Regions from separate parts of the Plantactinospora sp. ZYX-F-223 genome, predicted to be linked through region 2. Evidence: riboswitches for the same ligand, from Rfam matches in the RefSeq annotation. Region 2 holds a riboswitch; the other holds the start of a gene.

Region 1 (14,190 bases), on a different contig from region 2:
TACGCCCGTGCCGTCTCCGGGTCCAGCGACAGGTTGAACTGGTCCTCCCAGCGGAACTCGAACCGCGCCTTCGACAGCGCGTCGTCCCAGGCCTGCGCCCCGGGGTGCCCCTTGGCCAGGTCTGCGGCGTGCGCCGCGATCTTGTACGCGATGACCCCCGCCTTGACGTCGTCCCGGTCCGGCAGTCCCAGGTGTTCCTTGGGGGTGACGTAGCAGAGCATGGCGGTGCCGAACATGCCGATCATCGCGGCACCGATCGCCGAGGTGATGTGGTCGTACGCCGGGGCGATGTCCGTGGTCAGTGGACCGAGGGTGTAGAACGGCGCCTCGTGGCACAGCTCCTGCTGGAGGTCCACGTTCTCCTTGATCTTGTGCATCGGCACGTGCCCCGGCCCCTCGATCATCACCTGTACGTCGTGCTCCCAGGCCACCGAGGTCAGTTCCCCGAGGGTACGCAGCTCGGCGAACTGCGCCTCGTCGTTCGCGTCCGCGATCGAGCCGGGCCGCAGGCCGTCGCCGAGCGAGAACGTGACGTCGTACCGGGCGAGGATCTCGCAGAGTTCGGCGAAGTTGGTGTAGAGGAAGTTCTCCTCGTGGTGCGCCAGGCACCAGGCCGCCATGATCGAGCCGCCCCGGGAGACGATTCCGGTGACCCGGTTGACCGCCAGCGGCACGTAGCCGAGGCGTACCCCGGCGTGCACCGTCATGTAGTCGACGCCCTGCTCGGCCTGCTCGATCACGGTCTCCCGGAAGATCTCCCAGGAGAGCTTCACCGGGTCGCCGCCGACCTTCTCCAGCGCCTGGTAGATCGGGACGGTGCCGATCGGCACCGGGGAGTTGCGGATGATCGCTTCCCGGGTCTCGTGGATCCGCTTGCCGGTGGAGAGGTCCATCACGGTGTCCGCGCCCCACCGGGTCGCCCAGGTGAGCTTCTCCACCTCCTCGGCGATCGAGGAGGTCACCGCCGAGGTGCCGATGTTGGCGTTGACCTTCACCAGGAAGCGCTTGCCGATGATCGCCGGCTCGCACTCCGGGTGGTTCACGTTGAGCGGCAGCACCGCCCGGCCGGTGGCGATCTCCTCCCGGACCACCTCGGCCGGCATGCCCTCGCGGACCGCCACGAACTCCATCTCCGGGGTGACGATCCCGGCCCGGGCGTAGCCCAGTTGGGTGGGTCGGGCACCGTCCCGACCGGCGAGTGGAGTCCCGGCGCCGCGTACCGGGGCCACGTCGCCCCGTTCCGCGATCCACGCCCCGCGCAGCGGCGGCAGCCCCTCGGCCGGGTCCGACCCGGGACCGGACGTGTCGTAGAGCCGGACCGGCGGTTCGTCGCCGGTCAGCTCGACCTCCGCGAACGGCACCCGGACGTCCGGACGCGCCCCTGTCACGTACACCTTGCGACGAGCCTTCATGACTACCTCCTCGTGCTGGATGGACCGGACCCGCTGGATGGACCGGACCCGCCGCCGGCCGCCGCCGCACCGGACCAGCCGAAGTGGTCCAGCGGCCCGTGACCGCTCCCCAACGACCAGGTGCGGGCGCCGAGCAGCGCGCGGGTGACGTACTCCTTGGCAAAGGCCACCGCGTCCGGCACCTGGTCACCGAGCGCCAGCCGGGCGGCGATCGCGGCGGAGAACGAACAGCCGGTGCCGTGGGTGTTCCGGGTCGGCACCCACGGCCGGCGCAACAGCCGCACCTCGGTACCGGTGCAGAACGCGTCGACCGCGCCGCCGAACGCCTCGGCACCGCCGGCCGCCAGCCCCGAGTCGTCGACGTCACCGCCGGTCACCACCACGTACCGGGGGCCGCCCGCGGCGAGCTGCCGGGCCGCCTCCGCCATCTCGTCCGGCCCGGAGACCGCACGGCCGAGGATCGCCGCCGCCTCCGCCCGGTTCGGCGTCGCCACCAGGGCGTACGGCAGCAGCCGCTCGATCGCCCCGACCACGCCGAGCCGGGCTCCGCTGGTCGAGACGAGCACCGGGTCGACCACCAGGTTGGGCAGCAGGCCGTCCCGGGCCGCCCCGGCCACCGCAGCGGCGACCTCCGGGTCGCCGAGCATCCCCGTCTTCACCGCCAGCGGAGGCATGTCCTCGACCACCGCGTGCAACTGTGCGGTCACCATCTCGGCGGAGACCGGGAAGACCGCCCGTACCTGATGGGTGTTCTGCGCCGTGACCGCGGTCAGCACCGAGGTGCCGTAGGCCCCGAGCGCGGCGAAGACCTTCAGGTCGGCCTGGATGCCGGCGCCCGCCCCGGAGTCCGAGCCGGCCACGGTCAGCACCACCGGCGGCGTCACCGCGCCCACCCCGAGCTGGCCGGCAGTGCACAGCCGCCGGCCCGCGCCTCGACGACGCCGCTCCGCACCTCGACGACGCCGGCCCGCGCCTCGACAGTGTCACTCCGCACCTCGACGGCGTCGGCCCGCGCGGCGGCGGCGCAGAGGTCGCGGACCAGCCCGGCCGGGTCGCCCGAGCGCATCACCGCACCCATCACCGCCACCCCGACCGCACCAGCCGCCAGGCAGGCGTCGACCTGCTCGGGGGTGCCGACGCCGCCGAGCGCGACCACCGGCACCGGACTGCGCGCGACCAACCCGGCCAGGCCGTCCGGACCGAGCGGTGGGCCGTATCCAGGCTTGGACGGGCTCGGATAGACCGGCGAGAGTGTCACATAGTCCTCGGTGGAGACCCGGCCCAGCTCGACCAGGTCGTGGCAGGAACGGCCGACCAGCGGCAGCGCCGGCGGCGGGTACGGGCCGGCGGCCGCCAGGTGCACCGCGTCGCCGTCGAGCGGGTCCGGCCCGGCGACCAGCAGGGTGCCCTGCACCGGGGCGAGGATCGCCCGCAGCCGCCGGGCCAGTTCGAGCCGCTCCGGCCGGGGCAGGTCCCGCTCCCGCAGCAACACCCACCGGGCCCCGCCGTCGACCGCGGCCCGCACCACCTCGTCGAGCGGCCGGTGCGGCTGCCACCGGTCGGTGACCAGCACGATTCCCCGTGGCCCGGTCACAGCTCGGGCCGCCCCTCGTCCGGAGTGGATGCCAGCGCGTGGAAGCGCCGGGGAATCCGTCCCGCACCGGCGGCCAGCCGGCCCGCCTCGACGGCGAACCGCATGGCGGTGGCCATCCGTACCGGATCGGCCGCCCGGGTCACCGCGCTGGCCAGCATCACCGCATCGCAGCCGAGCTCCATCGCCAGGGCCGCGTCCGAGGCGGTGCCGACGCCCGCGTCCAGGATCACCGGTACGTCCACGTTCTGCCGCAGCAGCCGCAGGTTGTGCGGGTTGGTGATGCCCAGCCCGGAGCCGATCGGCGCACCCGCCGGCATCACCGCGGCACAGCCGAGGTCCTGCATCCGGCGGGCCAGCACCGGGTCGTCGGTGACGTACGGCAGCACCGTGAACCCGTCGGCGACCAGCCGCTCGGCGGCGGTGGCCAGCTCGACCGCGTCGGGCAGCAGGGTCCGCTCGTCGCCGATCACCTCCAGCTTGACCCACGACGTCTCGAACGCCTCCCGGGCGAGCTGCGCCACGGTGACCGCCTCGGCGGCGGTACGGCATCCGGCGGTGTTCGGCAGCAGCCGTACGCCGCATCGGCCGAGTACCTCCAGCAGGCCGCCGCCCATGGTGGCGCCGCTGTCGATCCGGCGCAGCGCGACGGTGACCAGCTCGGTACCGCTGGCCCGGATCGCCTGTTCCAGTACGTACGGGCTGGTCGCCCCGCCGGTGCCGAGGATCAGCCGGGAGCTGAACTTCTCACCCGCGAGCACGAACCCCGGTTCGGGATCGGAAAGTGGTTCGGGATCGGGAAGTACGGACGACATGCTGGGGTCACCCGCCCTGGGCCGCGGTCAGCACCTCGACCCGGTCGCCGTCCCGGAGCAGCCGGGCCGGCCAGCCGCCGCGCGGCACCACCTCGCCGTTCACCGCGACCGCCACGCCCCGGTGTGCGCTGGTGATCCGCTCCACCAGGTCCGCCACGGTCAACTCGCCGGGCAGCCGCTGTTCGACTCCGTTCACGGTCAGCTCCACCGCGCCCTCCCTACCTGGTCGTTCCGTCGTCCGGTCCCGGCCTCCCGCCGACCGCCGGCCCACTGCCACCGCCCAGCCCACTGCCACCGCCCAGCCCGCCGACACCGCCAGCGCCGTCCGGCCGGCCGGCACTACCGGTACGCGCCGGGCCGCCGACACCGCTGGCGCCGCCGGTGCCGGCCCGGCCACCGAGCGCCGCCGGAGTGCCGAACCGGGCCGGCGACAGCGGCGCGAGCGCCGGATCCGGCACTCCGGTGGCGAGCAGATCGGCGATCAGGTCGGCGGTGAGCGGGGTGAGCACGATGCCGTGCCGGAAGTGCCCGGCCGCCACCAGCACCTCGGGCCGATCCGGCAGCGGACCGAGCAGCGGTGCGTTGTCCGGCGTACCGGGGCGCAGCCCGGAGCGCGCCTCGACCAGCTCGTACTCGGTCAGTTCCGGGATCACGTCGGTGGCGGCCCGGAGCAGGTCGAGTACCGCTCCGGCGGTGACGTCGAGGTCGGCGCGCTCCTCGACGGTGGCCCCGACCACCACCTCGCCGTCGGTCCGGGGCACCAGATAGACGTGCCGGCCGTCGGCGTGGCCCCGGATCACGTGCCGGAAGCCGGGCGCCGCACCGCCGGGCGCGCGCAGCCGCAGGATCTGTCCCTTCACCGGCCGGATCGGCAGGCCGGTCAGCGCCGCCGTGCCGCAGCCGGCCGCGACGACTGTCGCCGCCGCGTCCAGCTCCGTGAGGTCCCGGACCGGCCGGGGCAGCAGGGTCACCCCGGCGCGTTCGACGGCGACCCGCAGCGCGGTGACCAGCCGGCGCGGGTCGACCTGGTGGTCGCCGGGGGCGAGCGCGCCGCCGCGCAGCCGGGTGGCCAGCAGCGGTTCGCGGCCCCGCAGCTCCGCCGGCCGCAACGGGGTCACCGGCAGCCCCGACTCCCGCTGGTACGTCCAGAGCCGTTCCGCCTCGGCCAGGTCGTCGGAGGTGAGCGCTACGGTCAGCGTCCCCTCGGTCCGGTAGCCCAGGTCCAGCCCGGTGTACTCGGCGAGTTCGGCGGCGAAGCCCGGCCAGCGGGCCGCGGACTCGACGAGCAGTCCGGTCAGCACCCGCTCGCCGAAGTAGGTCTCGGCGACCGGGGCGAGCATTCCGGCCGCCACGTCGGAGGCGCCCGAGCCGGGCGTGGCGTCGTACACGCTGACCCGCATGCCCCGGGCGGCGCAGCGCCAGGCGACGGCGAGCCCGATCGGGCCGCCGCCCACCACCGCCACGTCCGCCCGGCCGCCCCCTACCGTTGAACCTTTTTCCAGCTCCCCTTGCGGTCCGGCGGACCGCAAGGTCGGACGCGGTGCGTGGGCGCCGCGCGGTCCAGGTGGAAAAAGGTTCATTCCTGGGCCCCCGCACCCCGAGCCGAGAGCGGGGAACCGCGCCGGGGGTTCCACCCCGGCGATGCTCCCCGTTCCGGATCGGGTGGGGGCGGGTCGGTGTGCAGGGCGGTGAGGAGGGCGGCGGTGGCCCGGGCCGGGTCGGCGGCGCCGGAGACGGCCCCCACCACGGCCACCCCGTACGCCCCGGCGGCCCGCAGTGCGGGTACCCGCTCGGCGGTGATCCCGCCGATCGCGATCACCGGTACCGGCACCGCCGAGGCGACCCGGCGGATTCCCTCCGGGCCGATCGGCGCGGGCAGTCCGTCCTTGGTGGAGGTGGCGTGACAGGGGCCGACGCCGAGGTAGCTGGCGCCGGCCGCGACCGCCGCCGCACCCGTGCGCGGGTCCCGGGCGGTCGCGCCGAGCACGGCGGTCGGGCCGAGCACCCGGCGGGCGGCGTCGACCGGCAGGTCCCGCGCACCGACGTGCCCGCCCGCCGCCCCGATCGCCAGTGCGAGGTGCAGCCGGTCGTTGACCAGGCAAGATGCCCCGGCGGCGGCACACCGGCGGGCGACCTCGGCGGCCAGCTCGTACGCCGTCCGGTCGTCGATGTCGTCCTCGACCCGGACCTGTACGACCAGTTCGGGGCCGGCGACCGAGAGTGCCGCGTCGACCACCGCGAGCGGATCCCGCCCCGGCCGGGTGTCGGTGATGAGGTGAAGTCGTCCGATGTGTAGCACGGCAACGCTCCTCCCTGCGCCGGCATTACCCGGATCAGGTTCGACGGTCGGGGGCTCGACAGCCCCCCTCTCAGCCCGGTCCACCGGGCTCCCGTGGGTTACTTGTCGGCGAGCGTACGCGCCTGGTCACGGATCCGTAAAGGGCCGTGACAAATCGCACAGTGTCAGCACTCGACCACGTACTGCCGTTCCAGAGCCGCGACCGGGGCCCGGTGGATATGTCTGTCCTATCCGGATCATTCGCGCTCGTTACACAACCGTTACCCGAATTAACCTCACCGCCGTATTCCGAGCGGCCAGCAGGCGGCCCTAATTTGTTCAATCACAAGGCAAAATTCGACGGCCGGTGCTTCGGCGAGCTCCGGGCGTACCTCCACCCCCCGTGGCGGTCTTCGGCGTACCGACCCGGGATCCCCCTGTCCTCACCGGACCAAGGAGATCCTCCGTGTCCAGTCCCGGCCGCTCCGGCGGCACATCGCACCCCCCGCAACCCCGTCGCAGACTCGTTCGCGGGCTGGTCGGCGCCGCCACGGCCGTGCTCCTCGGCACGACCGCGCTGACCGCCACCCCGGCCTCGGCCGCCCCGGCGGTCCTGCCACAGGCCCTGGCACCGGTCAAGGAGGCACCGGCACTCAACCTGGCCCCCCAGGCCGAGCCGTTCAGCGTGCTGGTCTTCTCGAAGACGGCCGGCTTCCGGCACGACTCCATTCCGGCCGGCATCGCCGCCATCCAGCAACTCGGCGCGGAGCACGGGTTCACCGTCGACGCGACCGAGGACGGGGCGGCGTTCACCGACGCCAACCTCGGCAGGTACCAGGCGGTGATCTGGCTCTCCACCACCGGCGACGTGCTGAACGCGGAGCAGCAGGCCGCCTTCGAGCGCTACGTCCAGGCCGGTGGCGGATACGTCGGGGTGCACGCCGCCTCGGACACCGAGTACGACTGGCCCTGGTACGGCGAGCTGGTCGGGGCGTACTTCGCCTCGCACCCGGCCAACCAGCAGGCCACCATCAAGGTCGAGGACCACGCGCACGAGTCCACGAACGACCTGCCGGCACAGTGGTCCCGGTACGACGAGTGGTACAACTTCCGCGACAACCCGCGCGGCGACGTGCACGTACTCGCCTCGCTGGACGAGACCAGCTACGCCCCCGGCGCCGGGGCGATGGGGGCCGACCACCCGTTCGCCTGGTGCCAGGACTACGACGGTGGCCGGGCCTGGTACACGGCCGGCGGCCACACCCAGCAGTCGTACGCCGAGCCGGAGTTCCTGGACCACCTGCTCGGCGGCATCCAGACCGCGGCCGGTGCCGTGGAGGCCGACTGCTCCGCCTCGCTGACCAGCAGCTTCGAGAAGATCACCCTGGACAGCAACACCAACAACCCGATGGAGTTGGACGTCGCCGCCGACGGGCGGGTCTTCTACATCGAGCGGGACGGCCGGGTCCAGATCATCAAGCCGGACACCGGCACCACGGTCACCGCCGCCGACCTCGACGTCTTCACCGGCAACGAGGACGGGCTGATCGGCATCCGGCTCGACCCGGACTTCGCCACCAACAAGTGGGTGTACCTCTACTACGCCCCGAACGGCGGCGCGGCCCGCAACTACCTGTCCCGGTTCACCGTCGTCGGTGACACCCTCGACCTGGCCAGCGAGAAGGTCGTGCTCCAGGTGACGACGCAGCGGAACACCTGCTGCCACGCGGGCGGCAGCATGACGTTCGACAGCGCCGGCAACCTCTATCTGGCCACCGGGGACAACACCAACCCGTTCGAGTCGAACTCGTTCACCCCGATCGACGAGCGGCCGGGCCGGCAGGACTTCGACGCGCAGCGCAGCTCCGGCAACACCAACGACCTGCGCGGCAAGGTGCTGCGGATCCACCCGGAGGACGACGGGACGTACACCGTCCCGCAGGGCAACCTCTTCGCGCCGGGCACGGAGAAGACCCGGCCGGAGATCTACGCGATGGGCTTCCGGAACCCGTTCCGGATCGGCATCGACCCGTTGACCAACACCCTCTACGTGGCCGACTACGGCCCGGACGCCGGAGCGGCGAACCCGGACCGCGGTCCGGAGGGGACGGTCGAGTGGAACGCGGTCGGGCAGGCCGGCAACTACGGCTGGCCGTACTGCCACGGGGCGAACTACGCATACAACGACTACCAGTTCCCGTCCGGGCCGAGCGGGGCGAAGTTCGACTGCGCCGCGCCGGTGAACAACTCGCCGAACAACACCGGGCTGACCAACCTGCCCCCGGCGATCCCGGCCACCGTCGACTACGACTACAGCGGCAACCCGCTCTTCCCGGAGATCGGCGGCGGCGGTGCCCCGATGGGTGGGCCGGTCTACCGGTACGACCCGGAGAACCCGTCCGAGCGCAAGTGGCCGGCGTACTACGACGGCAAGGCGATGTTCGGCGAGTGGAACCAGAACAAGATGTACGCCTTCCAGGTCGCCGAGGACGGAAAGTCCCTGGTGGACATCAACCAGTTGCTCACCGGGATGACCTTCATCCGGCCGATGGACTTCGAGTTCGGCCCGGACGGCGCGCTGTACCTGATCGAATGGGGCAGCGGCTTCGGCGGCAACAACGACAACTCCGGGGTGTACCGGATCGAGTACATCGCCGGTGACCGGGCGCCGATCGCGGTCGCCACCGCCGAACCCACCTCCGGGCCGGCCCCGCTGACCGTGGCCTTCTCCAGCGAGGGCTCCCGGGACCCGGACGGCGGCCCGATCACCTACGCCTGGACGTTCGGGGACGGCGGCACCTCGACCGAGCCGAACCCGACGCACAGCTACGCCGCGGCCGGCAACTACACCGCCCAGCTCACCGTCACCAACGACACCGGCCGGACGGCGGTGGCGAACGTACCGGTGACGGTCGGCAACACCGCCCCGACGGTGACCATCGAGTTCCCGCCGGACGGCGGCTTCTTCGACTGGGGCGACCAGGTGAAGTACACGGTCAAGGTGACCGACCCGGAGGACGGGGAGATCGACTGCACCAAGGTGAAGCTCCAGTCGTTCCTCGGCCACGACGAGCACGCCCACCCGATGGGCGAGCAGTTCGGCTGCGAGGGCTCGGTGCAGACCGCGCTCGCCGCCAGCCACGGCGCCGACGCCAACGTGTTCGCGGTCTTCGAGGCCACCTACACCGACGGCGGCGGGGCCGGCAACTCCAACCCGCTGACCGGCCGGGCGATCGAGCAGTTGCAGCCGAAGCGGAAGCAGGCCGAGTACTACTCGGCGACCGGCCGGGCACCGGGCGCGGTCGGCGGCGGTGACCCGGGCGTGCAGACCCAGGCCACCACCGACGTCGAGGGCGGCTTCGAGAACATCGGCTGGGTCGAGGACGGCGACTACTGGACCTTCGACCCGACCAACCTGACCGGCATCACCGGGTTCCGGTTCCGGGCCTCCTCGGCCGGCGGCGGCGCCCGGATCGAGGTACGGTCCGGTGCGGCCGACGGGCCGGTGCTGGCCACCGCCACCGTGCCGGACACCGGCGGCTGGCAGACCTTCACCAACGCCACGGCCGAGCTGGCCACCCCGAGCACGGCGAGTGGCCCCCTGTTCTTCGTAGCGCGCAACCCGGTCGGAGCCACCGGCACGGGAGCGATCGTCAACGTCAACTGGGTCGACTTCCTCGGTCGCGGCGTCACCGACAACGCGCCGCCGACGGTGACCGCCACCGCCACCCCGACCACCGGCACCGCGCCGGTCGCGGTGAGCTTCGACGGCACCGCCAGCGACGCCGAGGGCGACGACCCGCTGAGGTACGCCTGGGACTTCGGGGACGGGGGCACGGCGACCACCCTGGACGCCACGCACACGTACACCGGCCCGGGGACGTTCACCGCGACCCTGACCGTGACCGACGCGCGCGGCGCGGCCGCGTACGCCACGGTGACGGTGCGGGTGGAGGCGCCGAACACCTCGTGCTTCGGGGCCCGCTCGGACGACTTCGACGGCGGCGAGCTGGACAAGTCCCGCTGGTCCACGGTGGTCCGGGAGAACCAGCTCTACGGTGTGCGGGGCGGCGCGCTCGTCCTGCCCACCTCGGTCGGCGACCTCTACGGCACCCGCAACGACGCCACCAACGTCGTGTTGCAACCGGCGCCGAGCGGTAGCTGGCAGGCCACCACCAAGCTGAGCCTGGCGGCGGTCGCCGACTACCAGCAGGCCGGCCTGATCGTGTACGGCGACGACGACAACTACGCCAAGCTGGACCTGCTGTACGGCGGCAGCCGGCGGATCGAGTTCATCCGGGAGACCGCCGGCACCCCGCGCAACGAGAGCGGCGACTCGGCGGCCGCACCGGCCGGTGACTCGATCTACCTGCGGCTGACCAGCGACGGAGTGAACCTGACCGCGGCGTACTCGGCCGACGGGCAGACCTTCACCCCGGTCGGCCGGTCGGCGGCGCTGGCCGGCATCGACAACCCGAAGGTCGGGCTGTTCGCGTTGAACGGCGGCAGCACCGCACCGGTGGTGGACGCCAGCTTCGACTGGTTCCAGATCAGCCCGGACGAGCCGGCCGGCGAGGTGACCCCGAACGACGAGTTCACCGGTACCACCCTGGACAAGTGCCGGTGGGACGGGATCGTCCGGGAGGACCCGGCGAAGTACCGGGTCGCCGACGGCGCGCTGCACATCGACGTGCCGAACGGCGACATCTACACCGGCAACAACACCGGGCCGACGAACTTCGTGCTCCAGACCGCCCCCGAGGGCGACTGGACGATCCAGACGAAGGTCGACGGCAGCAGGCTGAACGAGCAGTACCAGCAGGCCGGCCTGATGGTCTACGGCGACGACGACAACTACCTGAAGTTCGACTTCATCGCCGACAACCAGGTGGGCCAGCCGGTGACGCGGCGGATCGAGTTCCGCAGCGAGATCGCCGGTACCGTGCAGGACCCGCAGCCGCAGGCGACGAACCTCACCGAGTCGGTGTGGCACCTGCGACTGGCAAGGTCGGGTAACGCCTACACGGCGGCGTACTCGGCGGACGGGACGACCTGGACGGAGTTCGAGCCGCTGACCAACGCCGCGGTGGGTGCCACGCCGCGGATCGGTCTGTTCAGCCTCGGTGGAGCGCAGACCGCGTCGAAGACCGTCTCGTTCGACTACTTCCGGCTCAGCACGGAAGCCGTCGACGAGGCCGCCCCGGTGACCACCGCCACCGTGTCGGGGACCCCGACCGGCGGCTGGCACACCGGCCCGGTGACGGTGACCCTCGCCGCCACCGACAACGCCGGGGGCAGCGGGGTGGCCCGCACCGAATACCAGCTCGACACCGCGACGACCTGGAGCGCGTACGCCGAGCCGGTGCTGGTCGCCGGGGACGGCCCGCACACCGTGCGGTTCCGTTCGGTGGACGAGGCGGGCAACGTCGAGGAGGCGAAGTCGGTCGAGGTGAGGATCGACGCCACCGCGCCGGTCAGCACCGCCGCGTTCGCCCCGCCGACCGACGACGGCTGGCACAGCGGCACCATCCCGGTGACGCTGGCCTCGACCGACGCCGGTGCCGGGGTGGCCAAACTGGAGTGGTCGCTCGACGGCGGTGCGTGGGCGGCGTACACCGAGCCGGTGAACGTGGCCGGGGACGGGCAGCACGAGCTGCTCTACCGGGCCACCGACGGTGCCGGGAACGCCGAGACGCTCAAGTCGGCGATCCTGAAGATCGACGGCGCGAAGCCGACCGTGCTGGTCTCCGGGCTGGCCGACGGCCAGCTCTACGGCGACAGCCAGGACGTCCGGGTGAACTGGTCGGCGGTCGACCCGACCTCCGGCATCAAGGCGACGGTCGGCACGCTGGACGGCCGCCCGTACCAGCCGAACACCCTGCAGGCGATGTACGAGCTGCCGCTCGGCCTGCACGAGCTGACCGTGACCGCGACGGACAAGGCCGGGAACGTGACGACCTCGACCGTACGGTTCTTCGTCACCACCTCGTTCCGGGACATGCAGATGCTGCTGGACCGGTTCAAGGCGACGAGTCGGCTGTCAGCCAAGGCGCACAAGCAGTTGTCGGGCAAGCTCGACGCGGTCCGCCAGGCGGAGGCGAACGGCAACGACAACCGGGCGATCACGCAGCTCGGTCAGTTCAAGGCGCTCGCCGCGGACGCCGGGCTGGTCACCGAGGCGGAGATCCGGGACGTGCTGATCCGGGACGCCGACGCGATGATCGTCCGGCTGGGCGGCAGCCCGAGCGCCTCCGGAGTCAGGGCCAACGACGGCAAGTCGGTGCAGGGCACCGGCCGGCTGGTCGAGGACCCGACCCGGGTGAAGCGGGGCGGAAAGCTCTGACCCGGGAAGTTCGGCACGTCAGGTAAGCGCGGGGGCGGTCACCATTCGGCGGCCGCCCCCGTACCCGTCCGGCGGACGATCCGCCGGGAAGGAGTACCCCGAATGCGACGTCGGCCCCCGACAGCACCCCGGCAACTCGTACCACTGCTCTGCGCCCTCTTCCTCGCCGTCGGGCTGCTCCCGGCGGCACCGGCCGCCGCGCACGGCGGCAAGATCAAGCTTGCCGTCGCCGGCGACGGCGCGACCGGGGTGACCGTGCAGGCCAGCTACCAGGACGGCCATCCGGTGGACAACGGCGTACGGCTGGTGTTGACCGCCACCGCCGAGGGCGGCCGGACGGTCGGCCCGCTCCAGCTCAACCCGGCCGGCGAGGGCGAGGGCTTCTACAGCACCGGGCCGGTCCTCACCCCCGGCTCCTGGCAGGTCACGGTCAGCGCGCCGAAGCCGAACCCCGCCGAGGTACGCGTGGTCGTGCAGGCCCGCGCCGCGCAGGCCGCTCCACCGGCGCCCGCGCCGGGGGCGGCCGGCGCACCGGACCCGGCCGACCCCACCACCTGGCTGTGGTGGGTGGCCGGGGCCGCGGTGGCGCTCGCCGCCCTCGCCACCCTCACCGCCCTTGTGGTACGCGCCCGCCGCCGCCCCTGACCCCGCGCGCGTCGACCGCACTCGATCGCCGCCTCACCCACCTGGACGCCAGCTGCGCTAACCGTTCGGGGTAACGCCTCTGGTGTCCAGGTCGGCGGCGTCAACTCCGGCAGGCCGGGTCCGGAGTCAGAGGAGGGCGCGCAGCGCGGTGAGGTCGTCGGGGGTGGGCTGCCAACAGCCGGCGTTGGCGTTGGCGCGTACCTGGTCGGGGGTGGTGGCCCCGGCGATCACCGAGGTCACCGCCGGCTGGGCGGCCAGGCCGCCGATCGCCACGTCCAGCAGGGAACGGCCGCGCTCGGCCGCGTACTTCTCCAGCGCCTCGATGGTGTCCCACGGTGCGGAGGCGAGCCGGGCGGCGTACCTCGGGTTCGGGCCGGCGAGCCTGCTCTCCGGCGGCGGCTGCGCGCCCCGCTTGTACTTGCCGGTGAGCAGCCCGTCGGCGAGCGGGAAGAACGGCAGCAGGCCGAGTCCGAAGTGCTGGGCGGCCGGCACGACCTCGGTCTCCACGGCCCGGTTCAGCAGGCTGTACTCGTTCTGCGCGCTGATGAAGGGCGTGCGGCCCCGGGTACGGGCCGTCCAGGCCGCGTCGGCGATCTGCCAGCCGGCGAAGTTGGAGTTGCCGAGGTAGCGGACCTTGCCGGCTCGGACCAGGTCGTCGAGCGCGGTCAACGTTTCCTCGATCGGCGTACCCGGGTCCGGCTCGTGCATCTGGTAGAGATCTATGTAGTCGGTGCCCAGCCGGCGCAGGGACGCCTCGACCGCCCGCGCGACATAGCGCCGGGCGCCCCGGGCGCCGTGGTCCGGCCCATTCATCCCCGACATGCTCATGCCGAACTTGGTCGCCAGTACGACGTCGTCCCGCCGGCCGCGCAGCGCGGCACCGAGTTGCTCCTCCGACCCACCGTGCGGCTGGCCGTAGATGTCGGCGGTGTCGAAGAAGTTGATGCCGGCGTCGAGGGCCGCGTCGACCACGGAGCGGGTGCCGGCGGCATCGAGCTTGCGGCCGAAGTTGTTGCACCCGATCCCGACGACGGACACCACGAGCCCGGAGTCGCCCAACCGGCGGTAGGTCATCTCAGTCACGAGATCAACCCTATGCCGCCGGC
Region 2 (14,190 bases):
CCGCTCCGGATCGACCTCCGGCTCGGCCGGCGCCACCGGCGTACGCGCCGGGCTGGTCACCGGCTTGGGCTTGCCGACCAGGTACCCCTGGGCGAAGTCCACCCCGTAGTCGCGGAGCAGATTCATGGTGGCCTCGTCCTCCACGTGCTCGGCAGCGGTCCGGATCCCCAACGCGCGGCACATCTCGACGATCGACCGCACGATGCCCCGGTTCGCCACCGAGTGCTCGATGCCGGCGATGAACTCGCCACCCACCTTCACCAGGTCCACCGGGAAGTAGGTAAGGAAGGCGAACGGAACGTGCCCGGACCCGAAGTCGTCGAGGGCGAGCTGGCAGCCGAGCTGGCGGATCCCGTACGCGAAGTTGTGCGCCTCGGTCAGGTTGCCGATCCGCGCCGTCTCGGTGATCTCGAAGGTGATCTGGCCGGGATCGACGTCGTACTGCTGGAGCCGCTGCTGTACCCGCTCCAGCAGGTGCGGGTCGCCGAGCGAACGCCCGGAGAGGTTCACCTGGTAGTGCGAGGTACGCGGGCCGCGGGCGATCAGCTCGATGGTGCGGTCGATCACCCACCGGTCGATCGGCAGGATCTCGTCCAGCCGCTCCGCGTCGCCGAGCAGGGTCGAGGCGGAGTGCGCCTGCCCGCCGTCGTTGACCACCCGGAGCAGGATCTCCTGCCGGGTGATCTGGTTGAGCCGCAGGTCGAGGATCGGCTGGGTGTAGAGGGTGAACCGGTTCTCCGCCACCGTCGCCCGTACCCGGCTCCGGCACAGCTCCCGGCGCTCGTCCTCGGCCGCCGGCTGGTCCAGGGCGACCCGGGCGACGCCGGTGGCCCGGGCCCGGCGCCAGGCCGTCTCCGCGTCCACGATCAGGTCGACGCCGCGGCTGCCGTCCCGGCCCTGGTAGCGGACCAGGCCGCCCCAGGCGTCGACCAGTCGGGTCCGGCCCAGCACGAAGGACTGGGACCGGATGCCGTCGATGATGACCTCGGCGAGCGCGGTGGCCGAACTCAGCGTGGTCCGCTGCATCAGTACCCCGAACTCGTTCGGACCGGTCAGCCCGCAGACGTCGGAGCGGCGGGCTACCCGGCGGACGACCTGGGCGACCGCCACCGCCAGCCGCTCCTGCTCGTCGGCACCGCCGGGCTCGCCGTCGACATCGGCGTCCGGGTCGAGCGCCGGGCCGACCGGCTCGACGGCCACCACCAGCAACACGCCCGGCCCGCCCCGCTGGGCGGTGTCGATCTCGTCGGCGAACCTGGCCCGGTGGAAGAGCCCGGTGACCGGGTCCCGGCCGGCCAGCTCCGCCTGCACCGTCTCGCGACGGCGGGCCAGCCGGGCCTGCTCCTGGCGGGCGAGTTCGAGTTCGGTGATGTCCCGGGCGGTGGCGATGATGCCGTGCGGCCGGTTCTCCCCGTCGACGATGTATTCCAGGTAGCAGTGCACGTACCGGGTGACCCGGTCCGGGCGGATCACCCGGCAGGTCGTCTCCCGGACGGTACGGTCCCGCCACACCGACTCGACCACCCGGCGTACCCCGTCGACGTCGTCGGGGTGGACCAGCCGGGCCAGCGCCGCGACCGAGTGCCGCAGCGTGCCGGGCGGATAGCCGAGGATCAGGGACATCTCGTCCGACCAGGTCAGCTCTCCGCTGGCCCGGATCCAGGTCACGGTGCCGAGCTTGGCCAACTGCGCCGCCCGGGTGATCCGGGCCGCCTCGTCGGTGTCGGCGGTCAGCGGATCCCGTACCTCGATGTCGCCGGTCAGGTCGCGGCCCTCGGAGAGCGCCCGCTGATATTCCTGCTGCACCCGGCGGGTGGCCCGGCGTGCTCGGGCCCGTTCCAACTCGCTGCACGTCCGGTCCGAGGCCAACGACAGGATCTCGTCCAGGTTCATCCCCGATCCCTCCCGGACGGCGTCTCGAAGCCCGCCTGCTGGGCGAGTTCCTTCAACCGGTGCCGAGCCTCCTGCCGGTACGTCCGCACCGTGTTGTACGCGATGCCGAGGATGGCCGCGATCTCGTGGTCGGACCAGCCGTCCAGCGCCAGTACGAATACCTCGGCCTGGCGGGGCGGCAGCCTCGGCAACCAGCCGCGCAGCAGCTCCCGGGCCTCCGCCGGGTCGGCCGGTTCGGCGAGCCGCTCCGGCGGTACCTCCTCCAGACTGACCGTCACGTCCTGCCGGCGGCGCCGTTGCAGCACCAGCAGCTTGTACCGGGCGGTCTTGTACATCCAGGCCAGCGGCTTCTGGTAGTCCCGGATCTGCTCCCACTTGTCCCGGGCGGTGATGAACGCCTCCTGTACGGCGTCCTCGACCAGCCCCCGGTCCGCGGACTGGGCGAGCAGGAAGCGCTCGACCAGCACGAAGTTCCGCTGGCAGAACGCCTCGAAGCTCACCTCGGAGTCGGCCTGGCCCCGGTCCCCCAACCGGGCGGCCGACTCGGCCCGCACCACTGCGTTGTCCCCGCTCCTCATGCCGTCACTCCGCTGCGCTCCGTGCCGTCATGAGGCTCAATCACACTGAGCTGACTGATTCGCTCGCTGCGCTCGCTCATGCCGGCACTCCGCTGCGCTCCGTGCCGTCATGAGGCTCAATCACACTGAGCTGACTGATTCGCTCGCTGCGCTCGCTCATGCCGCCTCGCCCCCGTCTGTTCGACGAAGACCCCGCAGCTCCACGACCCGGTGCCCGTCGCGGTCCCGCTCGTCGATCCGTACGTCGGCGGAGCGGCCGCCGGCCAGCCGGATCAGGCCCATGGTGCGGGCCCGGGTCCGCGCCGACCACTCCCGCTCCGCCTGCACCCGGCTGCGGTGCCGCAGAAAGCCCCGAACCAGCAGCCCCAACCCCCCGATCAGGCCCACCAGCACTGCCACCGAACTCCCGGTCGACAGTCCCCCCAGAACCTCGCTCATCCTCGCCTCTCGCGGTCCGTAGTTGTCGTTCCGGATATAACTCTCCGTCAAGGGCCTCGGTGTAGGGGGCGACCCGCCCGGGCGAAGATGCCAATGATCAAAAATGTGGCGACTAGCTGGTGCGTTTCCTCCGATCAGCCACAGTAGACGGACTGATCAAATGAGCATATATACTGTCCAGTATGGATTACACAGAGCGACATCCCCCAGCCTGGCGGGGTGTGCTCAGTCGACCGCGTCGGGGCGGGCGGCGGCCGGCGTCTCGTCGTCGTCCTCGTCGGCCTCGCCCCAGTTGCGGCGCAGGAACGGCAGCACGGCCCAGAAGGTCAGGAACCAGGCCCCGGTCAGCGCGCTGAGTACGAACGCGACCGCTCGGGGCAGCAGGAAGTCGGTGATCAGCAGCACCGAGCTGACCATCGAGACCAGCATGAAGGCCAGCCCGCCGGTCGCCATGCCGTGCGCGAACCGGACCAGTTCCGGCTTGCGCCCCTGCCGGAAGAGCGCCCGGTGGAAGGCGACCGGCGAGATGATCAACGCGGTGGCGGCCGCCGCCGACAGCAGCGCGACGACGTAGGTGTCCTTCTGGAACGTGGTGGCTCGCGGAAAGCCGTTGCTGAAAGGCAGGGTGAGCAGGAAGGCGAACAGGATCTGCACCCCGGTCTGCGCCACCCGCAGCTCCTGCAACAGGTCGGCGAAGTTGCGCTGCCAACGCTGCTTCTCCGTCTCGACGGCCACGTGGGCCACCTCCCGTTCCGGTCGAAGTTCGCAGCAGTGTGCCCGAACCGGCCGTACGTGAAACGCGAGGAAGCCTCGACAGCGGACGCGGCGGCAGTACCGGTGGCAAACCGGGCGGCGCCGGAGGTCTGCGGTACCCGGGGGTCAGCCGCCCCGGCGGATCCGGCCGGCGTACCGGGCCTCCAGGGTGTTGTTGTGCTCGTCGCTGTCCGGAATGTTGGCCGAGAGGTAGACCGGGGCGGTCTCGCCCGCCGCGACCAGCCGGCGGACCACCTCCACCACGACCTGCTGGGCGAGCAGCGCAGCGGTGATCGACGACACCGCGCCGACCGCACCGCCGCTGGGCAGCGGCAGCGTCGCGTCGCCGTACGGGGCGCCGTTGTCGAGCACCACGTCGGCGAGATCGCTCAGCTTGCGTCCGGACGGGTGCCGGGACGCCACCCGGGCCGAGTGCTGCTGCGAGGTGATCGCGATCAGCCCGTGGCCGTGCTCCTTGACCAGCGACGCGAACTCGACGATGGTGCCGTTCACCCCGGAGTTCGAGGCGATCACGAAGACGTCCCGGGGGTCGATCGGGGTCAGCTCGTAGAGTCGGCGGGCCACGGTCGGGTCCCGTTCCAGGGTGGGGCCGAGGATGTCGACCGGCTCGCCACCGCGCAACACCAGGTCGCGCAGCGCGATCCGGTTCGTCGGGACCAGTCCGCCGGCCCGGCCGGCGATCTCCATGGCCAGCGCCTCGGAGTGGCCGGTGCCGAACGCCTGCACCACTCCGCCGGCCCGGAGCGCGTCGGTGACCAGGTCGGCCGCCCGGCGTACGCCGTCCCGGGCGGCGGCCGCCACCCGCCCGATCGTCTCGGTGACCACGTCGAGATAGCCCTCGGGGCTGAGTGTCACGCCGCACGCGTCCCTTCGAGATGTTGATCTGGGCCATCCACCCTATCCCGTGACATCGTGGGCACCACCACATCCACCGGCTCCACCGCTGTCGGCGCAGCGGCATCCGGTGTACCGTCTGCGCAACAACAGCACATCCGACAGGGGAGCGCACAGCGCTGAGAGTGCGGGTGACACACCCGCAGACCCTCGAACCTGATCTGGGTAATGCCAGCGCAGGGAGTTCGGTCGAGTCTCCAGCCGCGCCGCAGTCCGGGCCGTCCCGGGTTGCGGCGTGCGTCTTGCCTGGTGTGCCACGCGACTGGGAGGCACGCTCATGAGTCCGTCCACCACCACCAGATGGCGCACCGTCGACATCGTCGTCGCCTCGGTCATCGCGGTCGCGTTCGGGGTCATCTTCTGGGCCTGGAACCTGGTGTGGAGCGCCACCGAGGGTGCGTTCACGTTCTTCCCGCCGGCCCAGGCGGTCATCTACGGCATCTGGCTGGTGCCGGGAGTGCTCGGTGGCCTGGTGATCCGCAAGCCGGGTGCGGCACTGTACTGCGAGTTCCTCGCCGCCTTCGTCTCGGTGTTGCTGGGCAGCCAGTGGGGCACGGTCGCGATCCTGCAGGGGCTCGCCCAGGGCGTCGGCGCGGAGGCGGCGTTCCTCGCCGTCGGGTACCGCTCGTTCCGGCTGCCGGTGGCGATCGGCTCCGGCCTGCTGGCCGGTCTCGCCGCCGCGATCTTCGACCAGGTCCGCTACTACTCCGAGTACGACTTCGACTCGTTCCGGCTGCCGGTCTTCCTGTTCACCGTGCTCAGCTCGGCGGTGCTCGCCGGTGCCGGCGGCTGGGCGCTCACCCGGGCGCTGGCCCAGACCGGCGCGCTGGACCGGTTCCCCGCCGGCCGCGAGCGTACCGCCGTGTGAGCGGCGCGGACCCGGTGGTGTCGTCGTGAGCGAGGTACGGCTGCGCGGCTTCGGCTGGCGGCACGCCGGCCGACGGGCCTGGGCGGTCCGCGACATCGACCTGCGGATCGGGCACGGCGAGCGGGTACTCCTGCTCGGCGCCTCCGGTGCCGGCAAGAGCACCCTGCTGGCGGCGCTGGCCGGGCTGCTCGCCGAGGACTCCGGCGAGCAGGAGGGCACCGTCGAGATCGACGGGCTCGATCCGCGCAAGGCCCGGGAGCGGGTCGGCATCGTCTTCCAGGACCCGCAGACGCAGCTCGTGATGGCCCGGGCCGGCGACGACGTGGCGTTCGGCCTGGAGAATCGAGGTGTTCCCCCCGAGGAGATCTGGCCCCGGGTCACCGAGGCACTGGCCCGGGTCGGCTTCCCGTACGGCCTGGACCGGTCCACCGCCGCGCTCTCCGGCGGCGAGCAGCAGCGGCTCGCCCTGGCCGGGGTGCTGGCGCTGCGGCCCGGACTGCTGCTGCTCGACGAGCCGACCGCCAACCTGGACCCGGCCGGCGCGGCCCTGGTCCGGGGCGCGGTCCGGGCGGCGGTCGACGACGACACCACCCTGATCCTGGTCGAGCACCGGGTGTCGGAGGCGCTGCCGCTGGTCGACCGGGTGGTGGTGCTCGAACCGGGTGCCGGGGTACGGGCCGACGGCCGCCCGGCGGAGGTCTTCGCGGCGCACGGTGCGGCGCTGGCCGCCGCCGGGGTCTGGGTGCCGGGGCCGCCGCCGGCACCGCGCCGGGGCGCGACCGGCCCCGGTGACGTGTTGCTCACCGCCGACCGGCTCGGCCTGCCGCCCCGGCTGGCAAGCACCGACCTGCGGGTACGCGCCGGCGAGGCGCTCGCCGTGCTCGGTCCCAACGGTGCCGGCAAGTCCACGCTGGCGCTGCTGCTCGGCGGGCTGCTCCGGCCCGGCACCGGCCGGCTGTCGGCTTCCCCGGCACTGGCCGGCCGGCACGCCGGCACCGCACCGCACCGGTGGCGGGCGCCGGTGCTGGCCGGCCGGATCGGCTCGGTCTTCCAGGACCCGGAGCACCAGTTCGTCCGGAGCACGGTCTTCGAGGAGCTGGCGCTCGGGCCGCGCCGGACCGGCCAGCCCGAGGCGGCGGTCCGGTCGGTGGTGGACGAGCTGCTGGTCCGGCTCCGGCTGGACCGGTTGGCGGCGGCCAACCCGTACACCCTCTCCGGTGGCCAGGCACGGCGGCTGAGCGTGGCGACGGCGCTGGCCACCGCGCCCCGGCTGCTGGTGCTGGACGAGCCGACCTTCGGCCAGGACCGGCGTACCTGGCTCGAACTGGTCGACCTGCTCGCCGGGCTGCGGGACGGCGGGCACGGCATCGTCACCGTCACCCACGACGCCGACTTCGTCGCCGCGCTGGCCGACCGGACGATCCGGCTCGGCGGCGACGGGGCCGGGCAGCCGGTGGATCGGGCCGGCACCGGATCGGCGGGGCGGGCCGGATGATTCCGTACCAGCCGATCGCCGCCCCCGACGCACCGCTGGCCCGGCGCAACCCGGTGGCCAAGGTCGCCGCCGCGCTGGTCGTCTCCGTCGCGCTGATCGCCACGGTGGACCCGGTGGCCCCGGCGGTGGCGATCGGGTTCGAGCTCGCCGTGGTGCCGCTCTTCGGCCTCCGGTACGCGGCACTGGCCCGGCGGGCCTGGCCACTGCTGCTCAGCGCGCTGGGCATCCTCTGCACCCTGGTGCTCTTCGCCGCCGAGCGGACCGGCAGCCTGCTGTGGCAGGCCGGGCCGGTGGAGGTCACCAGCGGAGTACTGGTCACCGCGCTGGGCATGGCGCTACGGGTGATCGCGGTGGCGCTGCCCGGGGTACTCGTCTTCGCCACCACCGATCCCACCGACCTGACCGACGCGCTGGTGCAGAACGTCAAGGCACCGCCCCGGTTCGCGATCGGGGCGCTGGCCGCGTTCCGGCTGGTGCCGCTGCTCGCGCTGGAGTGGCGGATGTTGAGCCTGGCCCGGCGGGCCCGGGGCATCGATGCCGGACGGAATCCGCTGACCCGGCTGCGGCTGTTCGGCTCGACCGCGTTCGCCCTGCTGGTCGGGGCGATACGCCGGGGTACCCGGCTGGCCACCGCGATGGACGCCCGCGGCTTCGACTCGGGCTCGCCGCGTACGTCGGCGCGCCGGCAGCGGTTCACCGGTGCCGACGCCGCCCTGGTCGTCGGCGCGGCGGCGCTGGCCGGCGGAGCACTCGCGGTCAGCGTCGCGCTCGGCACCTTCCGCCCACTGGTCGGCTGAGCGGCCGGCTTCGACGGCGCGGTGGCGGTCCGACGCCGCCATGCGCCCAGTCAGTCCAGGGTGGCGATCTCGACGTTTCCGAAGGCGACCCGGTGGGACGGCTCCCGGCCCTGGTCGGAGGCGGGATCGGAAAAGATGCCCAGCACCACCCGGCCGGCCACCGGAGCAGTGTCCCGCGCCGAGCCGATCTGCCGGCCGTCCTGATAGAAGCGCAGCTCCTCGCCGTCGGCGACCACACCGACCCGGATCCGGCCGTCCGGCCGCCGATCCGGCGGGTACGGGAAGTCGCCGGTCTCGCTCGCCGTGTCGGACCCGTGCTGCATCAGGTGGTACCCGTCGGCACAGACCCGCAGCACGTAACCGCCCCGCGCGTCGGTGAACCGGAACCAGATCCCGGCGCAACTGCTCGGCTCGACCAGGGTCACGTCGACGTCCACCCGTACGTCGGCCCAGGTCTCCTGCGGCCCCGGGCACCGGTACGGGCCGTCGCTCTGCTTCGACACCACCAGCCCGCCGTCGAACTCGCACCCGACCCGGTGCCGCTCGTCCGTCCTCGGCAACCACCGGCCCGACCTGGTCAGCGGGTCGGCCACCACCACCCGGCCGGACGGAGGCGTCCCGGCGGACGGGCCGGCATCGGTCGGGGTGGGACCGGCCGGCGCGGTCGGGCCACCGATCGTGGCCCCCGGCCCCGCGTTGGCCAGCGGACCCGGAGGCGTTTGGCTGGCCGCTCCCCGGTCCCCGCCCCGCGGCAACACCCCGCTGGCGTAACCGACGCTGACCCCCGCGCCGACCAGCCCGACCAGCGCGAACAGCGCGCTGGCGAGGATGCCCCACCGGCCACCTCCCCGGCGGCCCGGCCGGGCGGGCACCACCGGCTGTCCGGGCGGCGCCGGGCGGACCGTTCCGGCCGGTACCCCGGGCGCGACCGCGGCCGCCGGAGCCACCCCGGCGGTGACGGGTCGCGAGCCGCCCTGCCCGACCAGGCCGTCCGGCTTGCCGGCGGACCGGTCCGGGGTACCGGGCGGACTCGCCGTCGTACCGGGCGGACTCGCCGTCGTACCGGGCGGACTCGCCGTCGTCCCGATGGCCGTCCCGGTGGCCGGGCCTGCGACCAGCGCGGTCTCGGCCAGCGGGCGCTGGTCGGTGGCGGCCTGGGCCTGCTCGACCGCGGCCAGCAGGTCAGGTTGCCCAACCAGCGTCTCGGCGGCCTGACCGGTCCGGCCCGGTCCACCGGCCAGCAGCCATTCCAGCAGGTCACGGGCGGCCGGCCGGCGGTGCGGCTCCTTGGCCAGCGCCAGCTCGACCAGTTCGCGCAGGGGTCCGGTCAACCCGTCGAGATCGGGTTCCTCGGTCATGATCCGTACTGCGGTGGCGGCCGGGGTCCCGGCGGCGAACGGGGTGCGCCCGGTGCCGGCGTACGCCACCACGGCGCCCCAGGCGAAGACGTCCGCGGCCGGGGTGAGTACGCCCTTGGTCGCCGACTCGAACCGTTCCGGCGCCATGTACGCCACCGTGCCGATCACCTGGTCGGTCCGGGTGCCGGCGGCGGTGCCGTGCATCGCGCGGGCGATCCCGAAGTCGATCACCTTCGGGCTGCCCGGCGGCAGCAGCACGTTGCTCGGCTTGAGATCGCGGTGGATCACCCCGGCGCCGTGGATCGCGGTCAGCGCGGTCGCCATCCCGATCGCCAGCCCGTGGAGGTTGCCCGGGGTGAGCGGGCCACGGTCGGCGACCACGGTGGACAGGCTGGGGCCATCGACGTACTCGACGACCAGGTAGGGCGGGTCGTGGTCGGGATCGGCGTCGAGCACCTCGGCGGTGCAGAACGGTGGCACCTGGCGGGCCCGCTTCACCTCGCCCCGGAACCGGCGCCGGAACTCGGCGTCGTGCGCCAGGTCCGGCCGGATCACCTTGACCGCGACCGTACGCCCGCCGGACAGCCGCGCCAGGTAGACGGTGCCCATGCCGCCCTCGCCCAGCCGACCGACCAACTCACACGGGCCGAGTTGGCGTGGATCGGTGGGCCGGAGCGGTCGCGCCCCGGCAGCCTCGCCCGTCATCCCGACCTCCACCGCCCCGCAAACCAGCCACCCCCGTCGCCGGAAGTCGGGTAAGTATCACATTGGAGCAGCTCCATCGGCAGGCCGGGCGGGAATGGCCCGCCCGGTCGATCCGGTCCACCGGCCCACCCATGTCCGCGTCAGCATGTTTGCACAGGTGCCCTGAACAGGTCATCTGTTGTTTCCCGAGCCAGGCGAGATTAGGCCACCTGCACTGGATCGAGAAGAGAGAGCGATCTCATGGGCCACGGCCATCCGCACCACCACCACGAGCAGCACCACGGTCACGACCACGGCACCGGCGGTGAGCTGCCCGCCGCCGTGGACCTGGGCGTACCGGACGAGGAGCTGTCGCCCGCCGACCGCTCCCGGCGGGGTTTCCTGCGCAACGCGGGCCTGCTCGGCGCCGGTGCCGCCGCGACCGTACTGGCCACCCCCGAACTGGCCCACGCGCACGGCTCGCACGGCGACCAGGGCGGACCCGGCGGCGACCGGGACCGGCAGGGCGGCTTCCAGTGGCTCGCCGGTGACCACCACATCCACACGCAGTACAGCTCGGACGCCCAGTACCGGGTGATCGACCAGGCCCGGCACGCCCGGGCGTACGGGTTGGACTGGATGGTCGTCACCGACCACGGCAGCGTGGCGCACGCGAAGATCGGCGTGGAGAAGGTCAACCCGGACATCGTCGCCGCCCGGAGCCGGCTCAAGGACCTGCTGATCTACCAGGGCCTGGAGTGGAACATCCCGGCCGCCGAGCACGCCACCGTCTTCGTCGCGCCGGGGCGCAACGAGGTGGCGGTGCTGAAGGAGTTCGAGAACGCCTTCGACGGCAGCGTGAAGGGCGCGGGCGACTCGACCCCGGCGAACGAGGCGCTGGCGATCGCCGGCATCAAGTTCCTCGGCGAGGCGGTCCGGCGCCGCCGGGTCGAGGGTGCGCTCTTCCTCGCCAACCACCCGGCCCGGCGCGGCATCGACTCGCCGCACGAGGTGCGGGGCTGGCGCGACGCCGACCCGACCGTGGCGATCGGGATGGAGGGTGCCCCCGGGCACCAGGCCGCCGGCCTGCCGAGGTTGACCGCCGGCCGGGCCCGGGGCTACTACGACAACAACCCGTCCGCCGCGTCGTTTCCCGGCTACCCGCTGGAGAGCTACCGCACCTGGGGCGGCTTCGACTGGATGACCGCCACCGTCGGCGGGCTCTGGGACAGCCTGCTCGCCGAGGGCAAGCCGTGGTGGATCAGCGCCAACTCCGACTCGCACGTCAACTACCTGGACACCTCGCAGCGCGGGCCGGGCGGGAACTTCGACGCCGACGGCCGCTACCCGGACCCGGTGTACGGGCCGCTGCTGACCGAGGCCGGTGACTACTGGCCGGGCCAGTACAGCCGGACGCATGTCGGGGCGACCTCGTTCAGCTACCGCGCGGTGATGGACGGGCTGCGCTCCGGCCGGGTGTGGGTGGACCACGGCGGCCTGATCAGCGGTCTCGACGTACGCGCCCGGGTGGCCGGGGACCGCCGGAAGGACTCCGGCACCCCGCTCGGCGGAACGCTTCGGGTCCGGCGCGGAACCCCGGTGGAGCTGACCATCGAGATCGACCTGGCGAACACACCGAACTGGTCGCAGTTCGTGCCGGTACTGGCCCGGGTCGACGTGATCACGGGCCGGGTCACCGGCCCGGTGCGCGACCGTGACGCGTTCACCGCCCCGACCGCCAAGGTGGTGAAGTCGTACGAGGTCGGCAAGGGCACCGGACGGGTCTCGTTCACCTACTCGTTCGGCCGGGTCGACGAGCCGTTCTACGTCCGGCTGCGCGGCACCGACGGCAGGCGCAGCGCGCCCGGCCTGATGGGCGCCGCCGTGGACCCGCACGGACCGGCGATCGACGTGGTCGGGGCCGCCGACCCGTGGCAGGACCTGTGGTTCTACGCCAACCCGATCTGGGTGCTGCCGAGTTGACCGGCGGGCACCCCGGCGTCACCCGGGCCGGCTCCGACGCGGGGGCCGGCCCGGTGCTCGGACTCAGCCTGGGGCACCGGACCGACCGGGAGGCCGAACACTGGCTGCGCGAGTACGTTCGGCCGCTCGGCCGTCCCGATCTGGTCGCCTGCACGCACCTGACGGCCACGCCGTACCCGCACGTCACGATCAGTGTGCGGTTGCCCGGTGCGGCGCTGCCGGAGCTGCCGGTCACCGCGCCCGAGCTGCGGGAGGCGGCCGGGCACGGCGCCGCCGAGCACCTCGCCCGGCGGTCCGGCCGGGCGGTGCGCTATCCCGGTGTCGAGCTGCTCGTCGGCACCCTCACCGTCGCCGAGCTGATCGAGGTGAGCGCCATCGAGCGGGTGACCGTGCTCGGCGGCGGGGTGCCGGACCCGGACACTCCGGTCGAGACCCGGGACTTCGTGCGTCCACAGTGGTTGGACGGGCGGCTGACCCTGGTCACCACGCCGGTCGCGGGCGACCGGATCGGGCCCTTCGAGGTACCCGACCCGACTCCCTGCTGCGCGGACCACCGGTAACCGCCGGCCACCCGCCACCGGGGACGCGCAGCAGCCGGGCGGCCGGGGAGAACGGCCGGAGACGCCGGGCGCGATCCCCGGGTACCAGCCGGAGACGCCGGGCGGCGGGTACGCGTGGGGTCGGCAGGCGCCGGCCCCACGCGTACGGCGGCCCGGGAGCGGGTCGACTCGCGGGCCGGCTCAGCTACGCCGGAAGGCGTACCGGCGGGACGAACCGGCGCCCCGACCGCGTCCGACCCCGCCCGGACCGCCGTTGCGGATGATCGGACCGGCCTTCGGCGCCGCCGGTCGCTGGGGCGCCGGGGTGCCGTCACCCGGCAGCACGATCGGGGTACCGAGTTCGATGGACTCGTCGGCCGGCCGGCCGGTCCGGGTCGGGGAGCCGGATCCGGTGGAGCCGGTGGTCTTCCTGGACTTTCGTTTGGCAGGCATACGGTGTTCTCTCCTCCTGGTCGGGACCGCTCCGCTTGCACGGCGGCAGCAGCGCGGGATGGGGATCCCGGGAGTCCGTTCGCAGAGGTGTCACCGGCAGGTGACAGGTCGCCGGAGAGGGCGGAACGGTACGGACGCCCGGAGCGCTCACACCCGCGCCGCGCGGGACAGGCGGGCGGGTGGGCTCGGATGAAGGGGCATCAGTACCGCATGCCTGGACCATAACCCGGGCGGTCCCCTGGGCGCACCCGTTTTCCGGGTCGAAGTCGCGCCAGGTTCACCGCGCCGGCGGTCAGCCGTGCGCCGGCCCGGGCGCGACCGGGTTGGGCAGGGCGCCGCCGAACCGGCGGTCCCGCTGGGCGTACAGCTCGCAGGCGTACCAGAGGTGGCGGCGGTCGAAGTCCGGCCAGAGAGTGTCCAGGTAGACCAGTTCGGCGTACGCGCTCTGCCAGAGCAGGAAGTTGGAGATGCGCTGTTCGCCGGAGGGGCGGAGGAACATGTCGACCGGCGGCACCTCGGGGTGGTAGAGGTACCGCGAGATCATCTTCTCGTTGACCTTGTTCGGGTCGACCTTGCCGGCCGCGACGTCCCGGGCGATCGCGGCGGCGGCGTCGGCGATCTCGGCCTGCCCACCGTAGTTGACGCAGAACTGGAGGGTCAGCGTCGAGTTGCCCCGGGACATCTCCTCGGCCGTCTGCAACTCCGAGATCACGCTCTTCCAGAGCCGACCGGCCCGGCCGGACCAGACCACCCGGACCCCGAGGTCCACCAACTGGTCCCGGCGGCGCCGGATGACCTCCCGGTTGAAGCCCATCAGGAAGCGCACCTCGTCCGGCGAGCGGCGCCAGTTCTCCGTCGAGAAGGCGTACGCCGAGAGGTACGGGATGCCGAGCTCGATCGCGCCCTCGATGGTGTCGAAGAGGGAGTACTCGCCCTGCTCGTGACCCTTGGTCCGGGGCAGTCCACGCTGCTTGGCCCAGCGCCCGTTGCCGTCCATCACCACCGCCACGTGCTTGGGCAGCGCCTCGACCGGCAGCGCCGGGGGCCGCGCCCCGGACGGATGCGGGTTCGGCGGCACCGGCTTCCGACGGGCTCGGTTGGTCATCGCTCGGATCACTGTGCTTCCTTCGCTACGTCCGCCGGGTCGGGGCGCGGGGCGTGTCGCGCCCGTTCCGTACGCTCGCCGGTCGAGCCCCTGTCGACCAGCGGCAACGAGCGTAACCCCCGCTCCAGATGCCATTGCAGGTGTGCCGCCACCAGCCCGCTGCACTCCCGGCGGTGCGGCGAGGAGGCGGCGTCCGCCGTCGGCCAGTCCCCGGAGGCGAGCGCGGCCATCAGGTCGAGGGTGGCCGGCGCCGGATGGGCGGCGCCGGGCGGTCGGCAGTCCGGGCAGACACACCCCCCGGCGGGTACGGAGAACGCGCCGTGCCGGCCCG

What was found. A riboswitch is a leader RNA that binds a small molecule or an ion and turns the genes downstream of it on or off. The one in region 2 is predicted to bind thiamine pyrophosphate.
Positions count from the first base shown of each region.
Region 1: it holds a riboswitch for thiamine pyrophosphate, as region 2 does, so the genes downstream of both, thiE (thiamine phosphate synthase) here and AAH979_RS25320 (ECF transporter S component) in region 2, are expected to answer to the same signal.

Region 1 is NZ_JBDJAV010000010.1:111,836-126,025, forward strand. It holds gene thiC (phosphomethylpyrimidine synthase ThiC) at 1-1,412, opposite strand, end outside; gene thiD (bifunctional hydroxymethylpyrimidine kinase/phosphomethylpyrimidine kinase) at 1,415-2,296, opposite strand; gene AAH979_RS12715 (thiamine phosphate synthase) at 2,293-3,006, opposite strand; gene AAH979_RS12720 (thiazole synthase) at 3,003-3,818, opposite strand; gene thiS (sulfur carrier protein ThiS) at 3,826-4,026, opposite strand; gene thiO (glycine oxidase ThiO) at 4,037-5,320, opposite strand; partial or broken gene thiE (thiamine phosphate synthase) at 5,500-6,117, opposite strand; TPP riboswitch at 6,112-6,222, opposite strand; gene AAH979_RS12740 (ThuA domain-containing protein) at 6,563-12,439, shown strand; gene AAH979_RS12745 (hypothetical protein) at 12,542-13,084, shown strand; gene AAH979_RS12750 (aldo/keto reductase) at 13,211-14,158, opposite strand.
Region 2 is NZ_JBDJAV010000026.1:73,652-87,841, reverse strand. It holds gene AAH979_RS25345 (EAL domain-containing protein) at 1-1,893, opposite strand, end outside; gene AAH979_RS25340 (RNA polymerase sigma factor) at 1,890-2,471, opposite strand; gene AAH979_RS25335 (hypothetical protein) at 2,628-2,909, opposite strand; gene AAH979_RS25330 (DUF6328 family protein) at 3,135-3,644, opposite strand; gene AAH979_RS25325 (SIS domain-containing protein) at 3,789-4,538, opposite strand; TPP riboswitch at 4,671-4,778, shown strand; gene AAH979_RS25320 (ECF transporter S component) at 4,855-5,445, shown strand; gene AAH979_RS25315 (ABC transporter ATP-binding protein) at 5,471-6,940, shown strand; gene AAH979_RS25310 (energy-coupling factor transporter transmembrane component T) at 6,937-7,737, shown strand; gene AAH979_RS25305 (protein kinase) at 7,788-9,800, opposite strand; gene AAH979_RS25300 (PHP domain-containing protein) at 10,041-11,762, shown strand; gene AAH979_RS25295 (hypothetical protein) at 11,759-12,322, shown strand; gene AAH979_RS25290 (hypothetical protein) at 12,503-12,754, opposite strand; gene AAH979_RS25285 (isoprenyl transferase) at 13,047-13,859, opposite strand; gene recO (DNA repair protein RecO) at 13,868-14,190, opposite strand, start outside.